DNA from 2 places in the Clostridium sulfidigenes genome. Region 2 is predicted to be linked to the other one. Evidence: a T-box and tRNA genes for the amino acid it is inferred to sense, from the RefSeq annotation. Region 2 holds a T-box; the other holds one or more tRNA genes.
What was found. A T-box is a leader RNA that pairs with one kind of tRNA and senses whether it is charged. The one in region 2 lies ahead of metG (methionine--tRNA ligase), so its partner is inferred to be a tRNA-Met.

Region 1 (16,574 bases), on a different contig from region 2:
CAGCTATGAGGGCACTACCTATAGGTGTTCCAAAGGTAATGGTTTCAACGGTTGCTTCAGGCAATACTGAACCTTATGTAGGTACCAGCGATATTATTATGATGCCTTCTGTGGTGGATGTTGCAGGTCTTAACTCGATTTCAACAAAGATCTTTACAAATGCAGTATTTGCAATTGCAGGTATGCTTAAGTTTGAAAATACAAAAGTCGTAGAGAAAAAGCCATTAGTTGCTGCAACTATGTTCGGCGTAACAACTCCATGTATAACAGCTGCAAGGGAATACCTTGAAAAGAGAGGTTATGAAGTTCTTGTATTTCATGCAACAGGTGTAGGTGGACGTTCAATGGAAGCACTTATCCATGGAGGCTTTATTGAAGGCGTATTAGACCTTACTACCACAGAATGGGCAGATGAAGTTATCGGTGGTGTTTTAAATGCAGGACCTCATCGTTTAGAGGCAGCAGGCAAAAATCAAATACCACAGGTTGTATCAGTAGGTGCCATTGATATGTGTAATTTTGGACCATATGAAACAGTTCCGGAGAAGTTTATAACACGTAACTTATATAAACATAATCCTTCAGTAACGCTTATGAGAACAAATAAAGAGGAAAATGAAGCGATTGGTATGAGACTGGTTGAAAAATTAAATCTAGCTAAAGGAAAAACAGCTTTATTCATACCTCTAAAAGGAGTATCTGCTATTGATGTAGAAGGTCAGCCTTTTTACGGTCCAGAAGAGGATGAAGTATTATTTAATATATTAAATAATGGTGTAAACAGAAATGTTGTAGAAGTAGTAGAAATGAATTGCGCTATTAACGAAATAGAGTTTGCAGAAGCAGCAGCACAAAAATTAATAGATATGATGAAAAAATAGTGAATAATAAATTTAAATAATAGAAGGAGGCTTTATTGATGAATACAATGACAAGAAACGAAATTATGACAAAGTTCAAAGAACAGGTTAAAAATGGGCAAACATTATTAGGTGTAGGAGCTGGTACAGGTATTACGGCTAAATTCAGTGAAGCTGGTGGAGCAGATATGCTTATAGTTTACAATTCAGGCAGATACAGAATGGCAGGAAGAGGTTCTCTTGCAGGATTACTATCCTATGGAGATGCTAATCAGATTGTAGTTGAAATGGGAGCAGAAGTACTTCCGGTTGTAAAAAATACTCCAGTTCTTGCTGGTGTTTGTGGAACTGACCCATTCAGAGTAATGGAGATTTTTCTTAAGCAATTAAAAGCACAAGGCTTTGCAGGGGTTCAAAACTTCCCTACAGTAGGATTAATTGATGGTGTATTTAGACAGAACCTAGAAGAGACTGGAATGGGTTATGATTTAGAAGTTGAAATGATAAGAAAAGCACATGAACTGGATATGCTTACAACTCCTTATGTATTTGACCCTGACCAAGCAAGAGCAATGGCAGAAGCTGGTGCTGATATATTAGTTGCACACATGGGATTAACTACAAAAGGTACAATAGGAGCACAAACAGCACTTACACTTGATGACTGTGTAGAGAGAATTGAAGCTATTATTAAAGCGGGAAGAGAAGTTAACCCTGACATTATGGTAATTTGTCATGGCGGACCTATTGCGGAGCCAGAAGATGCTGCATATGTAATAGAAAAAACAGAAGGAATTGACGGTTTCTTTGGTGCTTCAAGCATTGAAAGGTTTGCAGCGGAAAAAGGAATAAAATCACAAACAGAAGCGTTTAAAGCAATAAGGAAATAATAAATATAACATCACATCCACCACCTGTAATGGCTTAAATAGTTATTTATAGGTGGTGGTACTTTTTGCTGAGAGATGTTAACTTCTATTTATATTAGTAAAATTATTTTAAAGTAAGTGTATAGTAAATTTGATCTACAAAATGTATTGTTTACCTCAAATAAGTATGCTAAAATGTCATATATTGGTAAAGATTAAAAATGTGGAGGTGTAGAGATGATGTATAAAATTTATAAAATTGACTCCAATAATTTGACAGCAGATGAAGTTGAAAACCTATATTTAATCAATAAGAATATAACAAAAAAATATAATTTTTTAGACCCCTATAAAAGTAATGATGACTATAAAGCTCTATATTTATCGTCTTTTAATGGAAGTGATAATGAGCTATTTGTACTTGAAAAGAATTCTTTAATTTGTGGAATGATTAATTGTGGTAAGGCTGCTGACTGTAATTGAAATGAACAATATAAATTAAACATCACTTTATGCGATTTATCAATTGATGAACTTATGATTAAGGCTATAAATCAATTGGTTCAAGAGAAACTAGCTCAACATGGTGAAATTGTAATGGTTACATATAATTATGAATTAAATGAATTAATGAATCAATACAATAATAAAGTAAGCTTAAGGGCTAATTATTACACTTTAAAAAGAGAAGACATTGATATAGACATGCTTAATAAATCCATGAAAGAATTGGAAGCAAAAAATTCAGATCTTTCTATTAAATATACTGATATCATCTCAGAGAGCTATATCAAACAATATTGTGATTTGTTTACAGAAACTATGAAAGATATGCCGGATGTTATGGAAGAGGGGTATGTACAGTTTATTATAAATCCTGAAAAACAAAGGCAAATTAATAAGTCTAATAAGAAAAGAAATATAACTCATAATTGTTATATGATTTTTAACTCAAATAATGAAATGATTGCTAAATCAAATGTATCTGTCAATAATAACGACCCTGGTTTTCCTTACCAATTTATGATTGGAGTTAAAAGATCCTATAGGGGAAGGAATTTAGGAAAATGGCTTTATGCATCTATGTATAAGAGATTATTCGAGACTGTTAATTTTGACAGGGTGATTGTATGTCATCATCCTGCAAACAAACATGCAATTAATGTTAGTGAATGGGTTGGATATAAATTCAACTATTTAATGACAGCTCATATTTTATATAAATATCAAATATTTCACTATTATGATAGCCATCAGTTTACTAAACTGATGGCTATTATTCTTAAACCTATTGCCACAATCTTAAAGTACCTAGATTATTCATCCCAGAAATCTTTTTCACGTGCATTTGTAACTTTTTATGGTATTTCACCCTATGAATATAGAAAAAAATAGTTGCCAATTTCAAAATAATAGTTGATAAAATACATTAATAAAATCCTCGGAAGTAATGCCAAGAGTTTTTGTTTTTTGCTCAAATAGTTGATAGAGTCATCAAAAGTTAAAAATTTTATAAGTAAATAGGTATTTTACAATATGTAAATAAAATAAAAAGCTGAATAAATAGAAACAAAACACAATAAAGTTAAATAAAATACAACAAAATACTTTACAAGTGTAAAGAGAACTATTATAATTTAATCATAAACTAATTTTGAAAGGGTAGATTTTTATGGAAAATCAATTTTATACAATAGATAAAATCGCAGAAATATTAGGTATGCATCACAAAACTATAAGAAAATTTATAACAGAAGGTAAGCTTGGAGCAAATAAAGTTGGAAAGCAATGGAGAATTTCAGGTCATGATTTAAGTGTTTTTATGGAAAAAAATAATGTTAGTATTAATAATAAAAAGATTAGTGAAGAGTCAAATATTGATTTTGTTACTAATGGAGAAGTGAAAGATACTATAAAGCAAAAGGTAAATGTATCTACTGTTGTGGATATTAATGATGTAGATAAAGAAGAATATTTTAGAATATCAAATACTCTTATAGCACTAATGAATTGTAAAGATTCCGGAATGGAAAAATCAACAGTTAATATGAAATATGATGAAAAAGTAAACAGACTAAGGGTTTTGTTATGGGGAAATGTAAGCTTTATTGAAGGTATGCTAAGTTCAATTTCTATGCTTGTGGAACAAACCAATTTATAAGGAGAGTGAATACTTTGAATTACAGAGTAGTAAACAAAAATAACAATAAATATATTGAATTTGTTTCTGATTTGAGGAAACTTTCTTCAGAGCAAGATGTGCTGGATTACATATCTAAATGTATGGAAAATGACATTTATACAATAATACTGCATTCTAATGTATTATCTGAAGACTTCTTTAATCTTAAAACTGGACTCGCAGGCATGGCATTGCAAAAATTTATAAACTACAATGTAAAAGTCGCTGTTATTATTGAAGATGAAGAAAAGCTTAATGAGCGATTTAAAGAAATGATTATGGAAGCTAACAAAGGAAATCATTTCAGAACATTTAAGAATATTGCAGATGCTGAAATTTGGATTTCGAAATTATAATATAACAATGGCATGTATGTAAGTTATAACTCATATGGTTGTCATTACAAAGAGGTCTATTATGGAGAAATATTTTTCAATAGGAGAGATATCTAAACTATCTATTATGAAAATACACATTATTTTCAGACTGTAATAAGATGTAATCTTATTACAGTTTTTTGCTTTAAAAAATTATGGTAGTCTTTTCTCTAACTATTTAATGTGCGAGAATCAATGCTCTACCACACTTTTTTCAAAAGTTTGTTGCGGTGGAAGAATTATTTGATATAATAAGTAGAATAATAGATTAGGAGTGGTTTTATGCAAGTGTATTTTGATAACAGTGCCACCACTGAACCTTATGATGAGGTAATAGATGCTGTGGTACATACAATGAAAAATAATTTTGGAAATCCTTCATCCGCTCATGGTTTAGGCCTTAAGGCAGAAATAGCTCTTAATGAATCAAGAGACAAACTAGCTAAGACTATTAATTGTACCAAGGATGAAATAATATTTACTTCTGGTGGAAGTGAAAGCAATAATTTTTTAGTAAAAGGTTTTACTGGGGTAGGTGCGCACATAATAACTAGTGAAATTGAACATCCTAGCGTACTTAATACCTTCAGGGAATTGGAGGCAGCAGGGACTAAGGTTACTTATTTAAAGGTTGATAATAAGGGTCGTATATCTCTAGAAGAACTAAAAAACAGCATAAATAGTGACACTAGATTAGTGAGCATAATCCATGTTAATAATGAGCTGGGAGTTGTACAGGATATAGAAGCAATAGGAACTTTAATAAAGGAAAAAAGTCCTAGAGTTAAGTTCCATGTAGATGCGGTTCAAAGCTATGGAAAGTTTAAAATTGATGTAAAAAAAGCTCAAATAGATTTGTTATCCGTTAGTGGCCATAAAATTCACGGTCCTAGAGGAGTTGGTTTTTCTTACATAAAAAAAGGATTTAATCCTAAGGCTTTAATAAGCGGTGGTGGACAGGAGAGAAACTTTAGATCAGGTACAGAAAATTTACCGGGTATTATAGGCTTTGTAAAGGCTTCAGATATTATATATAATAATGTTCAACTTAATTATTCAAAGGTAAGTGAGCTTAAAGAATATTTTATAGAAAGACTTAGAGATATAAAAGATATAGTGATAAACAGTCCTTGTGAGGAGTGTTTCAGTCCTTATATTTTAAGTGTTTCCTTTATAGGTGTAAGAGGCGAAGTGCTACTACATCTCTTAGAGGAAAAGGGAATATATGTATCTACCGGTTCTGCCTGTTCCGCAAAGAAACAAGGAGATAGCAATGTGCTTAAAGCTATAGGCCTTAATACCCAAGAAACAAAGGGAACCATAAGGTTTAGCTTTAATGAGTTTAATACAAAAGAAGAAGTAGATTACACTATAGAAGTACTAGAAAAAAGTTTGAAATTTTTAAGGAGAAAATAATATGAGAAAACTATTACTTATTAAATATGCATCGGAAATTTTTTTAAAGGGATTAAATAGAAGAACCTTTGAAAAAAAACTCATGAAAAATATAGCTTCGGTACTTAAGGATTGCAGATATGAATTTATAAGCGATCAAGGAAGATGGTTCCTCTATAGTGAAGATTTGGAGGAAGTAATGTCAAAAGTAAAAAGAGTTTTTGGCATTTCTGAAGTTTGTTTAGTTACAGAAGTAGAACCTACCATGGAAGCTATCAGTGCTCAAGCGGTTGTGGAAGCTGAGGATTTTGGAGAAACTACCTTCAAGGTTGAAAGTAATCGAGCAAATAAAGCCTTCCCTTTAAATTCTATGGAGATGAGTCGTGAAATTGGTGCTGTAGTATTAAACGCAGTAGAAGGATTAAGGGTAGATGTTCATAAACCACAAAGAATAATAAATGTGGAAGTAAGAAAAAGGGCATATGTATATTCTAAAAGGGTAAAAGCTGTTGGAGGAATGCCTTATGGCACCAATGGTAGTACTATGCTTATGCTTTCTGGTGGTATAGATTCTCCTGTTGCTGGATATTTGATGGCAAGGCGTGGGGTAGAATTAAACGCTATTTATTTCCACAGCCATCCTTACACTAGTGAAAGAGCTAAAGAAAAGGTAAAGGACTTGGCAAGATTACTAAAGGGTTACACTGGGAAAATCAATCTTTACGTGGCACCTTTCACTGATATTCAAATGGATATAATAGAAAAATGCCCTGAGAATGAGCTTACTATAATAATGAGAAAATTTATGATGAGAGTTGCCTGTGCTGTAGCGGAAAAATATAATATAAACTCTGTAACCACCGGGGAAAGCATAGGCCAGGTAGCAAGTCAAACTATGGAGGGGCTAATGGTCAGCAATGACGTGGCAGATAGACCAGTGTTTAGACCTCTTATCGCTATGGATAAAATAGATATTATGGATATATCTAGAGATATTGGAACCTATGAAACATCTATACTTCCTTATGAAGACTGCTGTACAATATTTGTACCAAAGCATCCCAAAATAAAACCTAGAGTGGACTTAATAAGAAATTCTGAAAGTATACTGGATATTGATAGACTTGTTCAAGAATGTATAGATAATATGGAGATATACAACGATCTTTAATAATTGATGTTAAGGCATCTTCAAAAAATAAATAAGCAAAAGGATGCAGTAATTCTAAACTGCATCCTTTTTTTAGATGAAAATTTGGATAATCATAGTAAAATGTCATCTCTGGCTTAACAGCATAGTCATTTATTGTGAAACTAAATATGACAGAGTCTTAATAAAAGGTTTTGATTACCTTATAAGTTAAATGTTGTGTAATAGCTGGTGTAAGAATGTTATAATATATTTAGTAAATATTTTTCATGGTGAAGGGCAGGGTGTCTATGGGAAATACTAAGGATTTTGATAAGGTTTATAAATATTATGATAAGTTTATGGCTATTTTTAACTTATATAAGATTAGAGATATAGAAGATGCAGCCAGTATTAATGAGGATGAAGTGGTTGTAGATATAGGGGGAGGCACTGGCTTTTTGGCTAATCATATTTGTAATAGCTGTAACACTGTATATGTCCTTGATGAAAGTGAGAAGATGCTTTCAAGAGTAGAGGAAAGAGGCAATGTTAAAGTTATAAAAGGTAATGCTTTAAGTACGCCATTTCACAGCGGTTCTATAGATACAGTTATAATGAGTGATGTTTTTCATCATATCAAAGAACAAGAGGAGCTCATTGCTGAAATAAGTAGGATACTAAAGGATAGTGGAAAAATAGTTATTATGGATTTCCATAAAAATCATATAAGAACCAGGTTGTTAAGATTATTTGAATTTATTCTCTTTGGAAGATTGTTTTTTAGAACTAAAGATGAAATTAAGGTTTTGCTTGAAGAACATTTTCATATAAGTAAAGTTTATGATAAGGGCTATTATTTTATATTTGTAGGTGAGAAAATATGATAAATAAAATGGTATTTTACTTAAAGGTTGGCTATAAACTCTTTAAAAAAGAAGTTGTAAGCAATGAAGATTATAGAGCAGAGTACGATAAAGTTTCTCATACCTATAATCATTGGCTCAAAGAAATGGGAACACATTCTGATAATATTATTCATTCAAAGTATATAGATCCAAATAAGGAATTGAAAATACTAGATTTTGCTTGTGGAACAGGATATATAACTAAGGGTCTTTTAGATAAATCTGAAAAGTATAAAATCACAGCTGTAGACCAATCAAGTAAAATGCTTGAGAAGTTAAACACTGTTAATAAGGAGAAGGTTACTATTATTAATAGTGATGGTATTGAATTTTTGAAAAAGTCTAATGAAAAATTTGATGTGATATTTTTTGGTTGGGCACTTTCTTATTTCAATCATCATGAATTATTTAAGCTCTTTAATAATGCTTTAAAACCCCAGGGTATATTAGCTATAATTACAAATGTTCATGGAACTTTAGATAAGATAGAGGAAATATTTCTAGAAGTAATGAGAGAGAAGGAAAAGGAAGTAATTAAACCTATGGATATAAGATTAAATTTACCAAAGGGGAAGAAAGGTTTAGTTAAATGGTGCAGGCAGTACGATTTTAAGGTTTTAGAAGCAGATGAAGGTGAAGTGTTTTTTAGATTTAAGGAGCCAGAGGAACTTATGGAGTGGTTAAATATAACTGGTGCATTGGCAGGCACTAAGAAGATATTTAATAATTATAATGAAGTTGAACCTCTTATAGTGGAAAAAATAAAGAAAGAGAAATATAAAAATGAAGCTTATGAAATAAATCATAAATTTGCCTATGGAGTATTTAGAAAGGAATAGAAATGTATGAGCATAAATAATTTAAAAATCATGTCTCAAATGGCTATTGATAAAAATGTTATAAGGAGTATATTTGACATTTATAATATTTTAAGGGAAGATAAACAGTTTAATCTATTAAAATATATAAAAATGATGAAAAGTTTTATAAAGGGTGAAAAGCTAGTGAAGCATGAGGACAAGTATATACTGAGTACATTTTTACCACCCTTTCCATCTAAGTCCTTTGTACAAAATGTACTAGCAGTTCATGAGCCTAAAAACATATTTACAAAGCAAATCTATGCAGAGAGAACTGCACCTATTTCTATGTATTTATGTATAACACATAAATGTCCTAATAATTGTGTTTATTGTAGTGCAAAAAGTAGACAATTAGGAGAAGAGTTAACAAAGGAACAATGGATTAAGGTTATACAGGAGCTTCAAGAAATGTGCACTCCTATTATTGGAATTACAGGAGGAGAGCCCATGGCACGTGAAGATATATTTGATATAGTAAGAAGTATAGATAATAGAAGTACATCTATTCTATTTACCAGTGGTTTTAATCTAAGCTATGAAAAAGCAAAAAAGTTAAAGGATAGTGGTCTATTTGGCATTGGAATAAGTTTAGATTCTTATGAAAAAGATGTACACAATAAAAATAGAAATAATGAAAATGCCTTTGATTATGCTATTGAAGCCCTTAGAAATGCAAATAAAGCAGGGTTATATGTAATGGCACAAACTGTTATAATGAAAGAAAATCTTGATGAGGAAGAGTTATTTAAGTTATTTAAATTTGCTAAGGATAATGGGGCCCATGAAGTTAAGATACTTGAACCTATCCTAAGTGGCAATCTTTTAACAGAAAAACAATTAAGTAATGTAATGTATAGTGAAAGTGATAGAGAAAAGCTTATAAAATTGCAACATAAGGCAAATAAAATAAGTGATTTACCTAAGATAAGTACCTTTGCTTATACAGAAAGTGAATTAAAATTTGGTTGTGGAGCAGGAAATCAACATTCCTATATAAGTGCTTCGGGAGAATTATATCCCTGTGATTTTGTGCCTATGAACTTTGGAAATGTAAAAGAAGAATCTATAAAAAAACTATGGATTGAAATGAAAAATCATATAGGCAAGCCTAAAGTTGGATGCTTTGCTCAAAAAGTAAATAGGGAAGTATTTAAGCAATCAGAAGGGATACTTCCACTTAGTAAGGAAAAGGCAATAAATATCTGTAATAAGAATAAAAGTGATAGATATCCTAAATATTATAGGGATTTGCAGTAAGGAAATTAAAGGGGCTTTTGAAAAGCACCTTTTCTGTATTATTTTAAGATTATAATTGGCTAAAAGACAATTCATAAATAAAAAAGATTCTATATTAAATATAGAATCTTTTTATGGTTGCGGGAGCAGGACTTGAACCTACGACCTTCGGGTTATGAGCCCGACGAGCTGCCAACTGCTCCATCCCGCGATATTAAGTTCTTAAGAGATTTCCTTAAGCTTCTTACTCAGTATAGTATTAATAGTGAGATAAGTCAATGGTATTAGCAAAAGAAATATTATATTTTTACGTGTATAATTTAATGAAGATATTTCATTAAGATTTATACATCTAAATAGACATATTTAAAGGGGAGAAGGGCATGTTAGATTCATTAATAAAATCATTATTTATATTAGTACCATTGATGTTAAGTATGATAGTTTACCATAACTTTGATAAGGAATATGTCATAACTGATAAAATTAGTGCAAAAATAAAAATGGACAAGAAATGGCAACCTTTTTTAGTAGTATGTTCTGCTTTTGTATTGCAGATAATTATTGGAATTATAGGTATATATTTGATAGATATTCCTACTAATGTATTCTACATATTTAGTGGTTTGATAACGGGGATAGCAACTGGGTTTTCAAATAAACTTCAAAATCAAATTAAAGACAAAGAAATATAAAATAATTAAAATTTATATAAGTGTACCATATGAAGTGTTAAGAGATACATTGAGTAACTTCAATGAGCTACTATTAGTATATAGCTTGTTGGAAAAATTAAATTAATATGGATGTTAATAGATATAAGTCAGTTAAAACGTGCTATAATAGGGAGGTTTTTAAATAAAAAGAGGCTTAAACGTATCTATAATATTAATGGATATGCTTAGTCCTCTAGGAATTATTTATATAAAAAAACTTTTAGGTTATCTTTATTGTCTAAGGTGGCAAGTAGAACGTTTTTTATATAAGTCTTTTTTTAATCCTTTATATATAATTTCTCCGTCTTTGATAATTGTGATTGGTTTATGAGAAATAAACTATGATTTAGAATGTAGCGTTCAGATGTTTAATATATAACTAAAAAGGAGATACCATCTTTAAGGGGTATCTCTTTTTATGTTAGATTAGTTATGTTTAACTATAATATGTAATATTATATAAGTATAGGATTATTTATTACAATATTTAAAAGAGGAGATGTATAATATGAATATTCCTGTTTGGGAATATGTACTTTCCATGGGAACTTATTTTATTTTACTTTTATTCATGATTGAATATATGAGGAAACATCACAAATTTGCAGCTATCTTCTGGGTTGCATCTTTATTTACTTTTCCACTTTGGCTTATGGGAGGCATAAATGGTTGGTTTCGTTGGGCAAAAACATTCAGTGCTATATTGCCACTTATAATAGGTGGATTTTTCCGTGTAGCTGATCAAGAAAAATATAAAGGAAAGTTCTGGGACTTTATGAGAAAGGATTGGATTGTTTGGTTCATTTATGCGGTACTATTCTTAAATATTGCCGAAGCTACCATAAAAGATGTTACTTTAAAAAACTATGGCAATGCGCTTTGTGGATTATTATTATGTTTTACTATTCCATTCCCAAATGGACGAAAATTCTTTAAATTAAGTGCTGAAGATAATAGTATGTTTATAGCTTATACAACTATAGCTTGGAATTTATTATATACAACTTGGAATTTATGCTTTGTTTATGGTGAAACTGGTAAATACTTTGCTAGCTCTATATGCATATTATTGGCAGCAGAAATATATCCAATTATTAAAAGAAAACCTGAACTTTATATAGCAGCTCGTATATATACCTTATCTGCTCACGTATTAATTAGAGCTTGTTTACCTAACTTATTCCCAGCTGTAATGGATGCATCATCATGGTTTAATGCAGATATATTATATGGATGGGGAATATTTAACGGTATAATAATAATTCCTTATGCTTTCTGGTATATATGGCAACTACATTCAGGTAAGGCTGAAGTAAGCTTCATTAGAAGTAATACTTCAGCAATGTAGGTAGTAAGTCTATATTTATTTTCAGATACCTTAAATCAAATGATCTAAGCCATTAACTGCAGTTTGTTCATTCTCATTAATAGGAATAACTATGCATTTTTGACCATCAATTATTTGAGATTTTATTTGAGGTATCTTTTCAGGTTTTACTTGAAGTATAACGTCATAGTCAGGAGCATTCTTATTATCTTCTGAATTTATATCCAAATCTTTCTCTAAATTAGTTTCTAAAGTTTCTTCTAAAATTATATTATCTTCACTAACTTCTGTAGATGAGGGAGTTTCACTATCTACAGAAGTTTCTTGTTTAACTTCCTCCAGTTTAGTTTGAAGTATTTCTACTTGTTTTTGAAGGTGTTCTTCCTTCTTTCTTTGGGCATTTACCTTAAGTGCCTTTGGATCAATTAAATTTTCTGCTAAAGGAAGATCATCACCAAAGTTTTCTACATAGGATTCTTCAATCTTAGAAGTCACTTCTTCAGGAACTCCACTGTCTATTAAAAGGGTTTGTATATCCTTCTTTGTTAAGCTTATAGGTTCACAATCTGCATCATCATATATAGCATTGTATTCCTCTACCATAGCACTTAGATTTTCTTGTACTTCCATAAAAATTTTATCAGCCTTCTTTTCTTCAGTACTAAAAGAATCTTTAATAATTGACTCAAAGGTTTCTTTTTGCAAGGTAGCAGTTTGCTTTGAATAACAACCCAAGGCATTTTCCATTAATTCAGGATGGGTATCCTTTGCATTTTTTGTGTAATACATAATAGAGTTAACGTCTGAACTACGCTCGATAAAAGCAGGAAACACAAAGCCATTAGTTGGAGCATCAACTACCCAATCTCTAATACGTGCTTTTATTTTATTTTCTTCTTCAAAGTATCTAAGACCAGGCTCGGAAAGTGAAACAGGACATATTGCACATAACACATATTCATATACTTCTTCAGATTCATCTAACTTTGCATTATCAGTGGTTTTAGTAATAACATCATAAGCATCATGAAAAACAAGTATTATAAAATTACCGGTAAAATCATAATTATCAATAATTAAATTATAAAAATTATCAAGAAGGGCATCATCTTTTAATTGACTTTTTTTAAGTTGCATAAGAGAAATTTGTTTTTCATTCACATAGTCTTCATTAATTGGAAAATTAAGTTCTAAAATATTATTTCCAATGGTTCCAGATAGTACTTTTTTAGCAATTTCTAAGTACTTAAAGTATTCATCCTCATCTAAATTTAGAAAAGATTCTCTAAACTTTAAAATGATATTTTTTTCTCCATTAACATAGCAACCACACAACTTAGTGAAGGTGCAATGATCTTTTTTCAACCGTCTTTTTAACTCAAGTATATCTTTTTTTCTCATATATAAACTCCTTAATCTAGTATTTTTCTATTTGTAGGTATTATTAATCATAGGGAAAGGTATCTCTATATTCATTCCAATAAACAAAGTTCTTAGTATCAATATTTTCTATACTTAGAACTCCTTGTCCCTTAGGATAAATAAGTCCATGTAAGCCAAACCAAAGATTTGGACACTCACTTAAGTATAATATTTTTTTCATCTTAATTAAAGGGTTTATTAGGTAAAGTAAATACAGATGATATGAAAATAATAAGTATACCTATAATGTATATGGTATAATAAGGGTATGTTTCCATATAGAAGGTTAATAGAGAAACATTATTATTTACATTATCAGGAGTTATGGAGGTTAAAAATGGGGTTTAAAGATTTTATGAATAATCAGTGGCCAGATCAATGTATGGGATGTTCCATTGGAAAGAATGATATGGTGCCACCAGGTGGAATAATATATGATACAAAGAACTTTGTTCTTCATCAAGATCCAGATGTTCCACTTAGTGGATTTTTAATTGCGGCATCTAAAAATCACGTAAGATCTATTGCGGAGCTAACCTTAGAGGAGTCTACAGAACTTTTTGAGTTAGTTTACAAAACAAGAGTTGCAATGAAAAATATATGTGATATTAATGAGGTTACTATTATTCAAGAAGAACGATCAGGTCACTTACATTTATGGCTATTGCCAAGGTATCAATGGATGAATGATAAGTTTGGTAATTCTTTAAGTAATATAAGAGAAATAATGAGCTATATTAAAGAAAATCTTAAAACAGAAAATAATTTAGAAGAAGTTCTATTAGTAGCAGAAAAACTAAAACAGGATTTTACTAAATAAGTTATATATAAAGAATAGGATATTTTGAGGTAATATTTTAGTATTGAATAATAAGAATGGAGTGGTTATATGTCTAGAGCAAATGACAGAGATATAGTTAGGGGGCAGTATAATTCAGATAAGAATTTAAAAGTCAGACAAGCTTTACATGATGGTTTTAGTACAAATAAATATGGATGGTTTAATTGGGTATTTGATCAATATAGGTTTAAGCCCAATAATAAAGTTATTGAATTCGGCTGTGGGAATGGAAGCACATGGGCTAATAATAGAAATAGGATACCAAAGGATATCCAGGTGATTCTCACAGATTTGTCTGAAGGTATGTTGAGATCAGCAAAAGATAACCTTTTAGGAATTGATGAAGTATTTGATTATTCTGTTAGTGATATACAAAATATTGAATATGAAGATAGCTCATTTAATTGTGCCATTGCTAATCATATGCTTTACCATGTTCAAAATAGAGATTTAGCAATCAGTGAAATTGCACGTATACTTAAAGCAGAGGGAACTTTTTATGCTACTACCAATAGTCTTTATAATATGAAGGGCCTAAAAGCTTTAGTGAAAGGTTTTGATTCTCAGATTAATTATTCCTCCTTTTCTGTTGCAAAGGAATTTGGTATAGAAAATGGAGCAGAGCAGTTATCAAAGCATTTTGATTCTGTTGAAACTTTAGTGTATGAAGATTCCCTTCATATAACAGAAGCAAAGCCTTTAGTGGATTATGTTCTATCTTTAGAGGGACATGTAAACATACAGGATATAATGACGGAGAGCAAAATACAGGATTTTTATAGGTATCTGGAAGATATAATTTTAAGAGAAGGAAGTATTGATATACCTAAATCTAGTGGAATGTTTATAGCTAAGAACCCTAAGAAAGTGTTATAAAAGGAATAACTACTATATTTATACATGAACGCATGTGAATCGAGTTACATTTAAGTGATGCCCCAAATTTTATATTTGGATAGCAGAACTTACTCAGTGAATGCGTGTAAGGCGAGTTACAATTAAAACAAATAGGGTGTGTAATAAATTATGTTGAATTTCATAACTTACCACACACCTTATTATTTTATTCTTTTAATACATTAATAATTTTTCTAGATAATTTATAAGATTCACCTGCTCCAAAAACTATAATTATGTCTCCACCTTTAGCTTCATTAAGGAGTTTACTACATATTTTATCAGAGCTTTTTATATACTCAGCTTTATTTATATCTATTTCATTACATAGCATATCTAAATTAACTGGCTCTATGTTTTTATTTGCTTCTCGTCCTAAGAAGGGTTCGGTAATAATAACTCTATCTGCCTTTTTTAATGCTATAGCAAACTCATTAAAAAACAGCTTTGTTCTTGAAAGTTGATGTGGTTCAAAGACAGCGAAAACCTTTTTTCCTGGATAACTAAGTTTAATTGAATCTAAGGTAGTTGCTATTGCTGTAGGATGATGAGCAAAGTCATCAAAAATCTTAATATCATCAATATCTGCTACTAATTCTAGTCTTCTTCCGATTCCCTTAAAATTTTTAAATGAATTCTTTATTGCATCTATATCAACACCTAACTCTAGGGCAGTAATTAACACCCCTAAAGAGTTTTCAACGTTATGCTTACCGATAAGTCCAAGGTTAAAATTATATTTTTTATCTCCATTTACTACTTTAAAGGATGAGTATTCAGGGGTATTTGAAGTCAATTCTGCTTTATACTCCATGTAAAAAGGAAATTCAAGCTTATTATCTATATAATATCCAATAACTTTTACTCCTTCTTCATTTAGCCAATGTCTTAACTCACATAATATTTCTCTAATAGCTGTACTATCTTCATTAACAACTAAAATTTTTGAACCTTTAAGTCTTTTTATAAAGTTCTTAAAAGAATCCTTAACATGATTTATATCCTTGAAAAACTCTGGATGATCCATTTCCACATTGTTTATTACAGCTATTGAAGGACTATAATTTAAAAAATTATTATTGAATTCATCAGCTTCACATACAAAGTAATCTGACTTTCCTAACCTGTATCCACCACCCCAGTTTTTAAAGGTTGTTCCGGCTTCAACAATTGGATCTAGACCACCATTTTCCAAAACAAGTCCCATTAAAATTGTAGTTGTAGATTTACCATGGGTACCTGCAATGGAAACAACAAACTTTTCATTTTGCACATATTTAGCTGAAAACTCCTGCCATGTCATTAAAATTCCTCTTTTTTTAGCTTCAAGTATTTCTGGATGATCCGGTGAAATATCTAAAATGGCAGGTGATATAGCTAAGATATCAATATCCTGTATATGGCTTGAATCATGACCTTTTAAGATATCTATATTATTTTGTAAAAGAGCATCTTTATAATATCCTGATATATTCAAGTCACATCCTGAAACATCAAACCCCATGTTCTTTGCAATAATTGCTATAGGTGCAGCACCACTTCCGCATATACC
Region 2 (16,574 bases):
TACATTACATATAAATATATATTAATTTATTAAAGATATGGGAGAGTTTGTATGATAAATGTAATATGGTTCGGAATTTTATTTATAGGTATAGCTTTTGGCGTACTTACAGGAGATGGAGAGCTCTTATCTAAAACCATAGTATCAACTACATCAGATACAGTTAAGCTTATCATAGAGCTATTAGGAATGATGTGTCTTTGGTGTGGGGTGATGAAAATTGCAGAGAGAAGTGGTCTTACAGACAAATTAGCCAGATTATTAAAACCTATACTTAAAAGAATCTTTAAAGAAGCAGGAAAAGATGATAAGGCTTTAGGAGCTATAGTTATGAATCTTACAGCTAATATGTTTGGGTTATCTAATGCAGCAACCCCTTTTGGTATAAGAGCTATGGAGGAAATGGATAGAATAAATGGGCATAAAGATGTGGCAAGCAACGATATGGTACTATTTCTAGTGTTAAATGCAGCCTGTATTCAGTTTGTACCAACTACAGTTGTTTCTATTAGAGCTGCATTTAATTCTGGAAATCCAGGTTCAATAATTCTACCAGCACTATGTACTACAACCTTTGCATCTATACTTGGAATTATTTTATGTAAGTTTTTACAAAGATACTTTTAAAGGAGGGATATGCTTTGGGAAATATATTTGATTATTTATTAAAGGGAATAATTCCAATAATTATAGGTGCTGTAGTACTATATGGCATTATTGCTAAGGTAAAAGTATATGAATGTTTTGTAGAAGGAGCTAAGGAAGGTATAAATGTATGTGTAAGGATTTTCCCTTATCTTTTAGCTATGCTTATAGCAGTAAATTGCTTTAGGGCTTCAGGGGCTATGGATTATGTTATAAACTTAATAAAGCCAGCTGTTAACGTGGTAGGTATACCTCCAGAAATCGTTCCGTTAATATTTATAAAACCACTGTCAGGTAGTGGAGCAATTGGAGTTTTCACAGATATAGTAAAAAGCTATGGACCAGATTCTTTCTTAGGATTTCTATCATCCATAATAATGGGTGGTACAGAAACTATATTTTATACTATTACTGTGTATTTTGGAGCTGTTGGTATAAAGAAGGTAAGACACAGTTTATGGGTAGCTCTAATAGTTGATTTTTGTGCCGTACTTTTAGCTGTTAATTTAGCAGTAATGTTAATGAGATAAAGAAATTTGTTAATACAGGGGAAGAGTTTAATTAAAAGTATAGAATTTGTTTATATATATCATATTTTGTAAAAATATGATATATAAGTAGATTCTAGATGGGAGAAAAAGTTATGGATGTTTTTATGGAGAATTTTTTTTATCTTCTTATCTTGTTTTTTATAATAGGAGCTGTAGTTGCAACAATAAAAAGAATTTTACGCTAGAGAGGAATTAAATTATATAAGAGATTACTTAAGAAAGTAATAGTAAATGAAACTGCCGAATAAAGAACATTAGCGTACTTTATTCGGCAGTTTTAATATATGGATTATCAATATTTTAGTCTAGCTTTGATATGGGACTATTTATAGGCTTCAGTTTCTTCACATAGAATATATAAAGAAGAAGTCCATCTACAGACCATTGAATTAGACATATAATCCAGAACACAGTTATTGATGTGCCTAGTAAATAAATGAATATAAATACTAGTGGAAGTCTTATAAACCAAGAGGTTACGAAGGCTATAATAAATGGAGTTTTAGTATCACCATAACCTTTGAAAATTCCACCTACAATCATCGATAGTGCCATGGCAGGCTGTTCTGCAGCAGCTATCATTAAACAAGCTGCCCCAAGAGAAATAACTTCTGTATTACTACTATCTATAAACATTTTAATAAGTTGTGCTGGGAATATTAAGAATAGTAATGTAAATATGCACATTACACCTATTCCTAAAATCATAGCAGTACGACCATACTCTCTAGCTTTTTTATAGTCGCCTTCACCAACTTTATTTCCAACTAGAGTTGTAGCAGCAACGGCAAATCCCCACCCAGGCATAAAAGAAATAGATTCTAAGGTTAAAGTGATTTGGTTAGCAGCAAAGGCGATGGTACCAAGATGCATAATCATCATACTTGTAAAAAGCCTAGCTAAACTATAGGCAGCTTCTTGCATTCCAGCAGGTACAGATAAAGAAGTAATATTTTTTATTCTAGCACCGCTGAATTTCTTTAAGTACTTAAATTCAATTTTTATTAGGGATTTTTTATAGGTATATATAGCTGAATAAATAAATCCTGATATATTAGCTATAGTTGTAGCAATAGCGGCACCCTTAACTCCAAGTTCTGGAAAACCAAGTAAACCAAAGATTAATACAGTATCTAATGAAAGGTTAACTACAAGCATAACAATAGAAACAATCATTGGAGTTTTAGTATTTCCATAGGATCTATTAACAGCATTTAACATACTAGATAACATATTAAAGGGCAAGCCAATACATACAATATTTATATAAGTTGTACCTAATCCTATTATGCTTGGCTCAGCACCAGCTAGAACTAACAATTTTTTACTAAATAAGAATATAAATAGTGTAGTAGCCATACTTACTAGGAATCCTAAAGAAAATCCTAAGGTTGCATATTCATTAGCCTTATCTAATTCTTTAGCACCGTATCTTCTTGCTACAATTGAAGTAATTCCAACAGATAAGCTTTGAGCAACTAAAATATTAGTAAAGGTATAAATAACTTCACTGGACATTCCTACAGTACTGACAGCAATATCCCCTCCATATTGACCTATAAGCATAGTATCAACAGTCCATATCATTGTATATAATAACATTTCTATTACAGCTGGTAAGGATAGTTTAAGTACATCCTTTACTGTAGATTTATTTAAATAAAGGTTCTTTTTTAATAATTCCATATAACTACCTCCTTTTAAAAAATTACCTTTTAATTGCCTAATAATAATGTAAGAAAATTATGGCACATATATAATGATAATTCATATTTGCAAAAAAAAATAGATGTAATACAAATAAAAATAAATAAAGTATAAAAATTCATAAAAGTGAATAAATTACTATATAAATATACACCTATATAAATAGTTATATATAAAACTATAAGGCTAGTTAAATAGTTAAATAGTTAACTATTTGTTGTGTTCATGCGGGTTTCAGGGCTATTCTACCCTTTAAAGGTATGATTAAACATATGTCTATAGGGAGATTATGAATAATTATATTGCTACTATTTAATAATATATTAATAAAGATAATATATTAATTATACCGTTGACATAAAATAATTATAGTATTATCATATTAATTAATATTGATATTTAATGCGAAGAAAAGAAGAGTACTAAATGAAATTTTCTAAAGAGAGCTAGAATAGGTGAAAACTAGCGAAAAAGAAGTTTGGGAACATGGTCTTGGAGCAGATTTTCTGAAGTGTAGTCACCAAGGAAAATAGGGAAGTCTCCCTTATAGGACAAAGTAATAAATGCTAAGGCTGAGTTACTTATTGAGGTGTCTACTGTGAAGTAGATATAAATTAGAGTGGTAACACGTATATAACGTCTCTATGTAGAAATATTTCTGCATAGAGATTTTTTTTAGACTTAAAGCCAAAAGATATAATAAAAATACAATAATTTTAGGAGGAAGAAATATGACAAAGAAACCATTTTATATTACTACACCAATATACTATCCATCAGCTAATCTTCATATAGGAAATACTTATACAACTGTGGCAGCTGATGCTATAGCGAGATTTAAAAGATTTACAGGTCATGAAGTAATGTTTTTAACAGGAACAGATGAACATGGTCAAAAGCTTCAAAGAATAGCTGAAGACAAGGGCGTTAAACCAATAGAATACATAGATGAAATAGTAGCTGGAATTAAAGATCTTTGGAAGCTTATGGACATTAGTTATGATAAATTTATTAGAACTACTGATGATTATCATAAAAGCTCTGTACAAAAAATATTCAATCAGCTATATGAACAAGGAGATATATATAAAGGCTCTTATGAAGGTTGGTATTGTACACCTTGTGAAGCTTTCTGGACAGAGACTCAAGCAGTAGATGGAAAATGCCCAGATTGTGGTAGGCCAGTAGAAAAGGCAAAAGAAGAAGCATATTTCTTCAAAATGTCTAAATATGCAGATAGACTTTTAGAGTATATAGAATCTCATCCAGACTTTATACAACCAGAATCAAGAAAAAATGAAATGGTAAATAACTTCTTAAAACCAGGATTACAAGATTTATGTGTATCAAGAACATCTTTTGATTGGGGAATACCAGTTGAGTTTGATAATGGTCATGTAATTTATGTTTGGATAGATGCTCTTTCAAACTATATAACTGCATTAGGTTATAACCAAGAAAACACGGAGCTTTATAAAAAGTTCTGGCCAGCAGATGTACACTTAATAGGAAAAGATATATTAAGATTCCATACTATATATTGGCCAATTATGTTAATGGCATTAGGATTAGAGTTGCCAAAACAAATATTTGGTCATGGATGGCTTTTAGTTGATGGTGGTAAAATGTCTAAATCTAAAGGAAATGTAGTAGATCCAGTGATACTTGTAGATCACTTTGGAGTAGATGCTGTAAGATATTACTTACTACATGAAATACCTTTTGGTTCTGACGGACTTTTCAATAATGAAATATTTATAAAGAAAACTAATTCAGATTTAGCTAATGACCTTGGAAATTTAGTTTCAAGAACTGTAACTATGGTAGAGAAATACTTTGGAGGAGTAATTCCAGCTCCAGATGTTAAGGAGGCTATAGATGAAGAGTTAATTTCCGTTGCATTAGAAGTACCTAAGAAGGTTGAAGCTGAAATAGAGCATTTAAGAGTTTCTGATGCACTAGATCATATATGGACATTAATTAGAAGAACCAATAAGTACATCGATGAGACAACTCCTTGGATATTAGGTAAGGATGAAAACTTAAAAGGAAGACTTGCTACAGTTCTTTATAACTTATGTGAAAGTTTAAGAATAATATCTTCTTTAACTTCAGCATTCTTACCAACAACAAGTGCCAAAATAAATGAGCAATTAAATATTTCTAATTCTACATGGGAAAGCTTGACTTCTTTTGATGGTACTGTTGCAGGAACTAATGTTAATAAGGGAGCTGTAATATTTCCAAGAATAGATGTGGAAGCTAAAATAAAAGAACTTGAAGAAATCGCTGAAGCAGCTAAAAAAGCTGCACAAAAAAGAGAAATAACTCCAATAAAAGAAGAAATAACTATAGATGATTTTGAAAAAATTGACCTTAGAGTAGTTAAAGTTTTAGAATGTGAGCCAGTTAAGAAAGCTAAAAAACTTTTGAAATTTAAGGTAGATATGGGTGGAGAGATTCGTCAAGTTATATCAGGTATTGCAATGCACTGCAAGCCAGAAGATTTAATTGGAAAGAACGTAGTTTTAGTTGCTAACCTTAAGCCTGTAACTTTAAGAGGTGAAATATCTCAAGGTATGATTCTTTCTGCAGCTACAGATGATGATTCAAAATTATGTGTAGTAGATCCAGGTGACATTGAATCAGGTTCAATAGTACGTTAATAAAAAAAGTTACATCCTTTGGATGTAGCTTTTTTTATTATATAATTAAAGGTAAATAAATCATTGGGGGAATTATATGGGAAAGGTAAGAATAACTGTTTTAGAAAGTAAGTGTAGGTGTGGATATCATAAAAAAGGAGACATATATGAAGTGGAAGATATTTGTCCTCCCATTTGTCATGAATTATGGCAAAATATTTATCCAAGTGTATATACTTTACTTAATGGAGGAGATTTAGACTTTGGAGATGAACGTAGAAAGATGTTTCAGCTTTCATGTCCAGATGGAGGTAGAGTAAAAGTAAAGGGAGAAGTTATAGAATAGAAGAATAGAAAGCCTGAATCTTTAGAAGAGTTCAGGCTTTCTATTTTTAAAATATATTGGCTTAACATTACATAGATGGCATAATAAAAGAGCTTCTTTAAAATTGTTATTAATAGCGGTAGGATTGTGGGAATCAGAACCAATAGTTATATATTTCCCTCCTAATTCTTTATATCTACTATAGATTTTTTTTAGATTATCAAAGGTTACATTGCTTTTTATTCTACGAGTATTTATTTCCATAGCAGTATTAGTATCAATACAAGTTTTTATAACACTATCTATTAAATCATTATATTTATCATAGTAAATCTCACTATCACTTACAGGTGCGTATCTGGATATATAATCTATATGACCTAAAGTATCTATGTAAGGATGAGTTTTTATACAGTCACAAATTTCTTGAAAGTACTTAATTAGAACTTCTCTATAGGATAAGCCTTCATAAATATCCGAGTATCCAATATCAATATTGCTTATTGTATGCTGAGAACCTATAACCTGATCAAAGTCATAGGAATTTATAAGCTTTTCATTATCTTCTTTATAATCTAGAGACATTCCAACTTCTATACCTAATAATAGATTATCACTTCTGTATTCTCCGTACTCCTTAAAGTAATTATCTACATTAAAACGAAATCCAGCTTCCTTAGGATAATTTAAATCCATATGGTCTGTAATAACTAAACCTATGTTGTGTTTACCTGCTGTATTAATAGCATCAGCAAGCTTCATGTTAGAATCAGTAGAAAAACAAGTATGTATGTGGCTATCAAAAATCATAAGATTACCCCCTTAAATATTAAAAGATAAATTTTTAACCACTTAAATATTACTATATAATTATAACATTTTAAAATACAGAATATAGGATTTAGACTTTTATGTAGAAAATTTATACTCTTATGTATTTTTATTGAATAAAACTTTATTATAGACTATAGTTTGATTAATGAAATATATTATTAAAATAATAATTTACTGCAATTTCAATAATAAGTAGGTGTATATATTGAAAAAAGTCAATGCATTAATAAAATATGAAATGATTAATTTAAGAAGAGGAATACTGATATGGAGTATTATTGCGTTATATATTTTTGGATATCAACAAGTTATAAGTAGTATGTTTTCTAATGGGAATTCATTTTTATCTTTACAAGGACTAACTGGGAATTCATGGTTACCTTTAAACTTTATAATGATCCCACTTTTACTTTTAAATATGAAAATTGGTGAAAGTGAAAATGATATATTTAAAACATTAGATATTACACCAGCGAAAATATTCCTAAGTAAAATTATTACATCTTTTATAGTAGGTCTAATAATTTTTATTGCTAATTTCATAATTATGGTTGTTATAAGTTTATTATGTAAAGTTTCCATGGCTTATTTTATTACTTTACTTAAAGGTCATGTTGTCAATGCAGTGATGTTCCTAATTACAACCAGCGCTTTAGGGCTATTTGCTGGACAAGTTATAAGTAAATATCTAGGGAATGTATTAACCTTTATATTATTACTTATATTATTTGTGTTTCTATGTAATTTTTATAAAACATCTAATTTAATATTTCCACTAATAAGCATTAAGTCTTTTGCAAGCTCTATTGATGTTATTATTTATGATAAGATTTACTTATACCATAATTTGTTTTGGATATTAATTATATTCATTTCTTATATATTCATATATTATGGCATAAAAAAACAAGAGAAAACATTAAGAGCCTATATCCTACCAATATCTCTTTCTATTATTGTAGTAATAGCTTGTACTTATATGGGAATAATTATAAATACTATGAAACCAGATTATTATGATATTGCTTCAAGAGCAGATATAGAATATTCAAATTATAATAGTGATGATGCTACATTTTTTTGTAATGACAATGTAGGATTTACTATAGTTAAATATAACATGAACATTAACATAGATAACATACTAGAAAATACTTGTAATATGAATATAAGTGTTAATGATGATAAAGTTAGTTCTTTAGAATTGGGGTTATATAGAGAGTTAAATATTTCCGAGTTATTGATAGATGGAAAATCTGTTGATTTTAGTAGAACCGATAATAGTTTTAAGGTGATTCTTGAAAGGGAATATACAAAGGGAGAAATTATTAACATGAAAGTAGTATACAACGGTATGATAAATACTAAATGGCTTCAGGGAAGAGGATTATTTTACGCAAGGAACAATGGTATTTTTCTAGGGGATGTTTTTGAATGGTATCCTAAACTTAATGACAGCAATGAGAGAGACTATACTATAAAAATTAAATATAATTCTAATAACAAAATTTATTCCAATATGGAAGAATCAATAAGTGGCAATGAATATATATTCCAAGGACGAGATAGAGAAATTTTCTTAATAAGTAGTCCTTTAATAAAGGAACGAATATATCAGGATTATTTAATTATAGGCAATGAAGAATTAGTTAATAATGATAAAATGTGTAATACCATAATTGATATTATGGGAAATAATACAGATAATCCAAGAAATATTACAAAACTTGTTTTTGCTCCTTTTATTCCAGGTGAATCAAAAATGGATAAAGACTACATTAAAGCTTATTTATACGCAATTTATTAATGGAGTGTGATATTTAGTTATGAATAATTTAAAAGTAGATCATTTAAGTTATAGTTATGGGAAATACAAGGCTTTAAACAATATTTCTTTTGAAGTAACTGATGGATTAGTTGGAATTTTGGGGCCTAATGGTGCAGGTAAGACTACAGCAATGAAGCTTATTACTACCCTATTTAAAGCCTATGATGGAGAAATATTTCTAAATAATTTAAGTTATAAGAAAGACATAAAAGAGGTAAGGAAAAGTATAGGTTATTTACCACAGGATTTTTCAACTTATGGGAATTTGAAAGGAAGAGAATTCTTAGAGATAATAGGTAGCTTAAAGTTAGATTGTGATGTAAAAAAGATAAAACAACAAACAGATGAAATTATATCTAAATTGAATATGACTGAATATATTGATAAAAAAGTTAAGCAATATTCAGGTGGTATGAAACAGAAGTTAGGATTTGCACAAGTACTCATAGGTTCTCCTAATTTAATAGTAGTAGATGAGCCTACAGTAGGATTGGATCCAGAACAGAGAAATTATATACGTGAGTTATTTCCTATAATAAGTAAAGATAGAATAGTATTAGTAACAACACACATAGTTGAGGATATAGAATTTTATTGCAATTATCTGTTAGTAATAAAGGAAGGCGAACTTATTTATAGTGGTACAAAGGATAGATTTATTAGAGAAGTTGAAGGAATGGAATGGGAAGCAGAGGTGAATCTTGAAACTTATACAAAAATATTCAATACAAATAAAATATTAAAAACTTCGCAACTTGGTGACTCCATGAATATACAATATGTAAGTTCTGAGCCATTAACATCAAACTCTAGAAAAGTAGATATAGGTCTTCAAGATGCATACATTATCCATAGTACCATAGAGGAGAGTAAATATAGAAATGCTTAAGTTTCATCTAAAACTCCAAAATAATATGATTACCACAAATTTATTATATGCAATAATATCCTTTATAATTTTATTTAATATCCTAATAAGGCTTTTTCCATACATTTTTATCGATGTCAGCACTATACTAAATCATAGTCAATTTGTGAAGAGCATTATTCCAGTAAAGTTATTTACTTATTGTGATGTGTATTTACTAATTTTATTTATAGTAATGATTTTTTTCACATTAGGTATAGATTTTAATAATAGCATGGAAGAAATCTCATTAGCTATTGGTGGAAGCAAAACTAATAAGTTTATGATAAGAAAGTTATTTTCAATGTTATTTTTATATGTGATTATGTATACTATGTCATTTATCAACATATATAACTTGTACATAAAATTAGTAGATAATAAAGTGTCCATAATGCCATTTAAAGAGATAATATTATGTTCATTTACAGCAAATATTTTCATAATATCCTTAAGCCTATTAGTTTTATTTTTAGTAAGAGATATAGCCGTTAGCATAACTATAATTACTTCATATTATTTAATTGAAGAATCCTTATGGAGAGGCAAATTATTAAAAAAATATGGTATACTTGGTCATTTATATAATTACTACGATTATTCCAGTGGAGAAATGATAAGGATTAAGATAATCTTTATATTAATATCCTTAGTATTATTATTAACAACATATAAGCTATCTCGGAGAAAAAGAAATAATAGGTTGTTTTGAAGAATATGGGTTTAAAAGATGTTTTCTGTACTACAGTAAGCATCTTTTTTAGTATAAACTTACTCCTTTGTTACCATGAATAAATTTACACATATTGGATAAAATCTAAATACCTTACTAGATTATATATATAAGTGAATTTTAGCTATAGACAAAGATTATTTTACCATATATGATAAATTAAATGATAAATATGGAATTGACAAAAATTTAACTTATGAAAGTGGGGATAATATGATATTTGATTCACATGCTCATTATGATGATGAACAATTCGATGATGACAGAGATGTTATTTTAAAAGAGATAAAAGATAAAGAGGTTATAGGCGTAATAAATTGTGGTTCTAGCTTGAAGGGTCTTGAAATGTCTGTAAAGTTAGCTGAAGACTATGATTTCATTTATGCCGCTGCAGGAATTCATCCAGAGAATGCTGATGAATTTAGGGATGAAGTTAAAGAGAGAATATGTAGCCTAGCTAAGGATAAGAAGATAGTTGCAATAGGAGAAATAGGACTAGACTACTATTGGGAAGAAAACCCTTCAAGAGAAGTACAAAAGAAAGTTTTTAGAGAGCAAATGGCTATAGCTAAAGAATTTAATTTACCTGTTATAATTCATGATAGAGATGCCCATGGAGATACCCTAGAAATATTAAAGGAATTTCCTGATGTAGTAGGAGTAGTTCACTGCTTTTCAGGAAGTGTAGAATTCTCTAAGGAATGTTTAAAATTAGGATATTATATAGGGGTTACTGGGGTAGTTACTTTTAAAAATTCTAAGGTTATAAAAGAAGTGGTAAAGGAATTGCCCCTAGATAGATTGCTGGTAGAAACTGATTGTCCATATATGGCACCAACACCAAATAGAGGAAAGAGAAATCAATCAAACTATATAAAATTTATCATAGAAGAAATAGCTAACATTAAAGGCACAAGCAGAGATCAAATTGAAGAAATTACAATATTTAACACAAAAAGCTTGTTTAATTTAAATTAGTGAGGTATAATTTGAAATATAAATTTGAAAGTGTAGTTTTAGATATATTAAATTATAGATATAAATTTCATTAGTTTTTAAGTCAAATGTATATAAAGAATAAATGAACTTATTTTTGCATATGTATAGTATAAACCTGTACTTATCACCCCGGAAAGACTGAAACTAAAACACAAAAAAGCTATTATTTTAATTATTATTTTATTATGCATAGTATGCATTAAGTTCAGTCAATTCAATGATTAGAGTGCTAAATTTGACATAACTACGGTATCTAATATATAATAGCAAAGTACTCTTGTCTGAGGGAGGTAATCTTTATGATGATTAAATTCAAAGATAAATTGAAAAGCAATTTTTCAATTTGGCCAAAGACGGTGTTCGTTGTTGTATTAATTCTATTAAGTGCCGCAGTTACTATTTGGGGGTTAAGGAATACCGTTGAAGTAGTAGTTGATGGTCAAAAAGTAGAAATAACTACATTATCAAAAAATTTAAATACTATACTAGAGAACAACGGCATAACAGTTGCTCAGAAGGATAAAATTTCTGTGGAACTAGACAGCGAAGTTAATGATGGTGACATAATTTATATTAATAAGGCAGTAGATGTAGAAGTAGTGGTAGATGGAAAAAACTTATCAATAGCATCAGCAGAGAAAACAGTAGAAGATATGTTAGAAGCTGAGAATATTAAAATAAGTCAAGAGGACAAGATAGTTCCGTCTATGGATGAAAATCTACAAGAAGGTATGACTGTTGAAGTTACAAGAGTAAAGAAGAAACTTTTAAAAGAAGTTCAACCAATAGCTTTTGAAACTGAAACAAGAAAAAACTCTGAACTTAACCAAGGAGTAGAAAAAGTAGTTCAAAAAGGTTCTAAGGGTAAGAGAACTATCACAACAGAGGTTGTGTATGAGAATGGTAAAGAGGTTAATAGAAGAGTTGTAAAAGAGGTTGTTAGTAAAAATCCTATAAACAAGATAATAGATATAGGAACCTTAGCTGTTGTAAGACCATCACGTGGTGGCAATGTAAAAGACTTTGCATATTCAAGTATGATATCTTGTGTATCAACTGCCTATACTTCCGATAGGGGAGATTCAGGTACTATAACAGCAACAGGTACAACTGTTAGACGTAATCCAAATGGATACAGCACTGTAGCTGTAGATCCAAGAGTAATTCCATTAGGAACAAAACTTTATATCGAAGGATATGGACTTGCCATTGCAGAAGATACAGGGGGAGCCATAGTAGGTAATAAGGTTGATGTGTATGTTAATAGCTATGATGAAGCTGTTAACTGGGGAAGAAGACAGGTTAACGTTTATATTTTAAAATAGGAGCATAGGCTCCTATTTTTTTATTTCAGATGCCTAAAATTAAATATGCTATGATATAATTACATTGAGAAATTTTAAAATACAAAGAAATAGATAATTTTTATATAAAAGTTACATAATATTTTATATAGCATAATGCAGGACGGAGGCTTTTATGATTAAGGAAGTAATAGTGGTAGAGGGACGAGATGATGTGACAGCTGTAAAAAGAGCTGTTGATGCTGAAGTAATATCAGTTAGTGGGTTTGGTATAAATAGTAAAGTTATTGAAAGAATAAAAGAGGCTAATAAGAGACAAGGGGTAATAGTTTTAACAGACCCTGATTTTGCTGGAGAAAAAATAAGAAGAATTATAGCTAAAAGAGTTCCTAATATTAAGCATGCTTATATAACTCAAAGTGAAGGAAGAAAAGGTGATAATATAGGAGTTGAAAATGCTTCACCAGAAACTATTATCAAGGCTTTAAATGGAGCAAAGTGTGAATTAAAAGAGCCTAGACATGAGTTTACTATACAAGATATGCACTATTTTAGATTAACAGTAGATAAAGATGCTAAAAAAAGAAGAGATGCTATTGGAAGAGAATTAGGAATAGGGTATAGTAATACAAATCAGCTATTAACTAGATTAAATAATTATGGTATATCTAAGGATGAGTTTGTAGAAGCTATGAAGAAGGTAGATAAGGAGATTTAGTATGGATAAATTAAATACAAAAGAACTAGTTGAAAAATATAATTTTAAGTTTACTAAAAGTTTAGGACAAAATTTTTTAACTGATTACACAGTGCTTGAGGATATTGTAGAGGGTGCAAATATAACTGAGAATGACTACGTAATAGAGATAGGTCCAGGTGTTGGAACTTTAACTAAGGAGTTACTTAAAAGGGCTAAAAGAGTTACTAGTATAGAGTTAGATTCTAGATTAATACCTATTTTGGAATCAGAGTTATCTAGTTATGAGAATTTTAGTTTAATAAATAAAGATGCTTTAAAGGTAAATTATAGAGAACTAATAGGTGAAGAAAAAAGTGTAAAGGTAGTAGCTAATTTGCCATATTATGTAACTACCCCTATAATAGCAAATCTTTTAAATGATAAATTAGATATAAAATCTATAACTATTATGATTCAAAAGGAAGTTGCAGAACGAATTAATGGAGAACCAAGCACTAAAGAATATGGAGCATTTACTCTACTTGCAAAGTATTATTGTGATACAAAAATTATCAGGAATGTACCTCCAAGTTGCTTTATTCCATCTCCTAAAGTAGATTCTATAGTTATTAGACTAGATAAATTAGATAAACCTAGAGTTGAAGTGAAGGATGAAAAACTTTTCTTTAATATAATAAGGCAATCTTTTAATATGAGAAGAAAAACCCTATGGAATAGTATGAAAGCTATAGGATTATCTAAGGAATTGCAAGAAAAGGCTTTTGAAGATGCAGGTATTAATCCAACTAGAAGAGGTGAAACTCTAACAATAGAAGAGTTTGCTACTTTAGCAAATAAGATATACGAGATTCGTCTTAAATAGACGAATCTTTTTTCTTATAAAAATAAATAAAGAATATCCTTCATTTTTTATATATAGTAGTCATATATTATAATGTATAAATAAAAATGGAGGTAAAGAGTATGCCGTCTAGAAAAAGCTATAATAGATTTTTTATAATATTACAAGAAGATCAAAAAGGATATGGACTAGATTCTAATAAAACACCTTCAGGCTACGCTAAGTTAGAGGTAAGAAATGATAAAGCAAAAGCCTCATATTATGCTCAAAATCTTAAAAAGCAAAAGGGCCCATACTTTATGATTTTAATAGTTCAAGGAAACAATGGTAATGAACTAATAAATCTTGGTCGAATCAATATAGATGATGGCGGAAAAGCTGATGTTAGCAATGAATTTAATGCTAATAATTTAGTAAATACAAACATAGGTATGGACAAGGTGCAAGGAGCAGCTATTGGTAAGATAAGTGCAGATAAAGTTATGCCTGTAATGGTAGGGTTTATTGGAGGAGAAGAGCTTAAAAACTGGCAGAGCTATCCTCTAGCTACCAGTGATAGCAATACTGTAAAAGAAAATAATAGTACAACTACACCAGTAAAAGAAACTTTAAAATCAGATAATGAAAATATGAATAGAGTAGTGCCTGAAATTCAAGATACAAATTTAGGGCAGCAAGAAAGTAATACTGGAATTATGCAAAATAACACCAATAATACACAGCAACAGACAGGAGTATCACAAAATACAGGAACTGATAATACACAGCAACAAACAGGAATGCCGCAAAATGTAGGAACTGATAATACAAACATTACTAATCCTCCATATGGTGGAATTATTCCTAATATACCTGGAAGTACTTCTATTCCTATGCCAAATACAAGTGCACCAGGAAGTACTTCTAATCCTACCCCTAATACCAATATACCTGGAATCGCTCCTACTCCTATCCCTAATATCAATATACCTGGAATCACCCCTACTCCAATGTCTAATATAAGAGGTGATGAAAATTATATAAGTGATGAAGTAGATATTATTGATGTTGAAGAAATTGAACCTTTGGTAAAGAATGATCTAATAAATGAACAATTAGAAAGTAATGATGAAGACTATATTGATGATGAGAATAGAATATTTGAAGAATATGAAAAAGAAATAGAAAGGTTAAAAGATTATAGGAAAAAACACTCTAAAAAGAAGAATAAATATGATGATTGTAAGGTGAAAAAATCATATGATTATGACGATATAGAAAAAAAATGTGAAGATTGCAAACCTGAGAAACATAAAAAAAGTGAATGGAATGATAAGGATTATCCAATGGGAACTATGGGTAAATTTTTTAAAGAAGTTATCTATGGTTTAGAAAAGATTGGTAGTAATGAGAATATTAAAAATTGTTTTTGGTACAAAGCTCATGTAAAAAAATTAGAGGATATGTATTGTGTTTATGATTACAATAAATATTCTGTGGTGTTCTATCCTATGATTTGCTATTATCCTTATATATCACGACATGGAAATTTCATGGTTGGATATAAATGTGATGATGAAGGTAATTTAAAATATATTATATATGCAATACCAGGAACAAGAGATTTGGCAGACCAACCATATGAAGGAAAGACTGGTTTCGTAACTTTCATGCCAGATGAAGATAATGATAAAACAGGTCATTGGTTAATGTATTATGATATAAAAGGAAATACTGTGGTTGTACCAGTTAAGAGATAAGATAATATATGAATTTAAAACTCCGAATTTTATTCGGAGTTTATTCTATTTTTTGAAAAAGGTACATAGTATATTAATAAAGGGAGGGTAACATATGAAATTAGTAGATGATAATATGAGAAAATTAGGATTAGCAATAATACTAGCAGGGCTTATGATAGTTATATTAGGAGTTGGAAAATATTTTGAAGAAAGTCTAAGAACAGCTACATTAACTCAGAATAGTATGGTTGAATTTAAGCAATATGATATTCTAGATGGTAAAATAAAATATAAGTTACCTAGTAGCTGGTTAACTACAATAAAAGAGAATAAAGATGATAAAATTGTATACTTAAATGAATTTGTTTCAGATGATGCTAATACTTATGGTTCTATAGAGCTTATAAGTAGCAGTGAAGGTGTTAAAGCAACAATAGATAAGTGCATAGCAGATGTAGAGGGTATGGGAATAAAAGACTATAAAAAAGAAAAAGTGAAGATAGATAATATAGAATTAGATTATATTAAGTATGATTTAAAAAGTAGTAAAGAAAATGTAAAAAGAACCTATGAATATTATGTTCCATACGATGATTATGTGGCTAGAATAACATTTATAATTAGTGATAAAAAAGCTAGAGAGAATACACAAGTGGTATTTGAAAATATAGTTAAAACTTTTTCCTTTGAAAAGTAAAAGAGTTATTTGATTTAATGTATAACAACTATTATAATAAAACATATGATAAAGAATGAAAAATTCTAAGAATTTTTCAAGTGGAGGGCAAAGGTGAGAAGAGTAAAGAGTAATTTCATAGTTATATTATTAATAAT

Region 1: it has a tRNA-Met gene. The T-box ahead of metG (methionine--tRNA ligase) is inferred to sense a tRNA for this amino acid. The anticodon was not compared.

Annotation. Positions count from the first base shown of each region.
Region 1 is NZ_JBQHQR010000006.1:228,898-245,471, forward strand. It holds gene ACTNBA_RS09500 (Tm-1-like ATP-binding domain-containing protein) at 1-881, shown strand, start outside; gene ACTNBA_RS09505 (phosphoenolpyruvate hydrolase family protein) at 920-1,750, shown strand; gene ACTNBA_RS09510 (hypothetical protein) at 1,967-2,212, shown strand; gene ACTNBA_RS09515 (GNAT family N-acetyltransferase) at 2,267-3,124, shown strand; gene ACTNBA_RS09520 (helix-turn-helix domain-containing protein) at 3,402-3,890, shown strand; gene ACTNBA_RS09525 (DUF4180 domain-containing protein) at 3,905-4,267, shown strand; gene ACTNBA_RS09530 (cysteine desulfurase family protein) at 4,571-5,704, shown strand; gene thiI (tRNA uracil 4-sulfurtransferase ThiI) at 5,706-6,854, shown strand; gene ACTNBA_RS09540 (class I SAM-dependent methyltransferase) at 7,124-7,699, shown strand; gene ACTNBA_RS09545 (methyltransferase domain-containing protein) at 7,696-8,559, shown strand; gene ACTNBA_RS09550 (radical SAM/SPASM domain-containing protein) at 8,566-9,840, shown strand; tRNA gene ACTNBA_RS09555 (tRNA-Met) at 9,955-10,030, opposite strand; gene ACTNBA_RS09560 (hypothetical protein) at 10,203-10,514, shown strand; gene ACTNBA_RS09565 (hypothetical protein) at 11,044-11,883, shown strand; gene ACTNBA_RS09570 (DUF4317 domain-containing protein) at 11,914-13,263, opposite strand; gene ACTNBA_RS09575 (hypothetical protein) at 13,307-13,465, opposite strand; gene ACTNBA_RS09580 (HIT family protein) at 13,622-14,104, shown strand; gene ACTNBA_RS09585 (class I SAM-dependent methyltransferase) at 14,174-15,001, shown strand; gene murC (UDP-N-acetylmuramate--L-alanine ligase) at 15,189-16,574, opposite strand, start outside.
Region 2 is NZ_JBQHQR010000011.1:79,285-95,858, reverse strand. It holds gene ACTNBA_RS13235 (nucleoside recognition domain-containing protein) at 52-627, shown strand; gene ACTNBA_RS13230 (spore maturation protein) at 642-1,175, shown strand; gene ACTNBA_RS13225 (MATE family efflux transporter) at 1,497-2,882, opposite strand; T-box leader at 3,302-3,550, shown strand; gene metG (methionine--tRNA ligase) at 3,635-5,569, shown strand; gene ACTNBA_RS13215 (TIGR04076 family protein) at 5,646-5,894, shown strand; gene ACTNBA_RS13210 (histidinol phosphate phosphatase) at 5,916-6,683, opposite strand; gene ACTNBA_RS13205 (hypothetical protein) at 6,913-8,514, shown strand; gene ACTNBA_RS13200 (ATP-binding cassette domain-containing protein) at 8,534-9,424, shown strand; gene ACTNBA_RS13195 (hypothetical protein) at 9,678-10,154, shown strand; gene ACTNBA_RS13190 (TatD family hydrolase) at 10,389-11,153, shown strand; gene ACTNBA_RS13185 (resuscitation-promoting factor) at 11,474-12,499, shown strand; gene rnmV (ribonuclease M5) at 12,654-13,196, shown strand; gene rsmA (16S rRNA (adenine(1518)-N(6)/adenine(1519)-N(6))-dimethyltransferase RsmA) at 13,198-14,040, shown strand; gene ACTNBA_RS13170 (hypothetical protein) at 14,142-15,758, shown strand; gene ACTNBA_RS13165 (hypothetical protein) at 15,853-16,437, shown strand; gene ACTNBA_RS13160 (YhfM domain-containing protein) at 16,531-16,574, shown strand, end outside.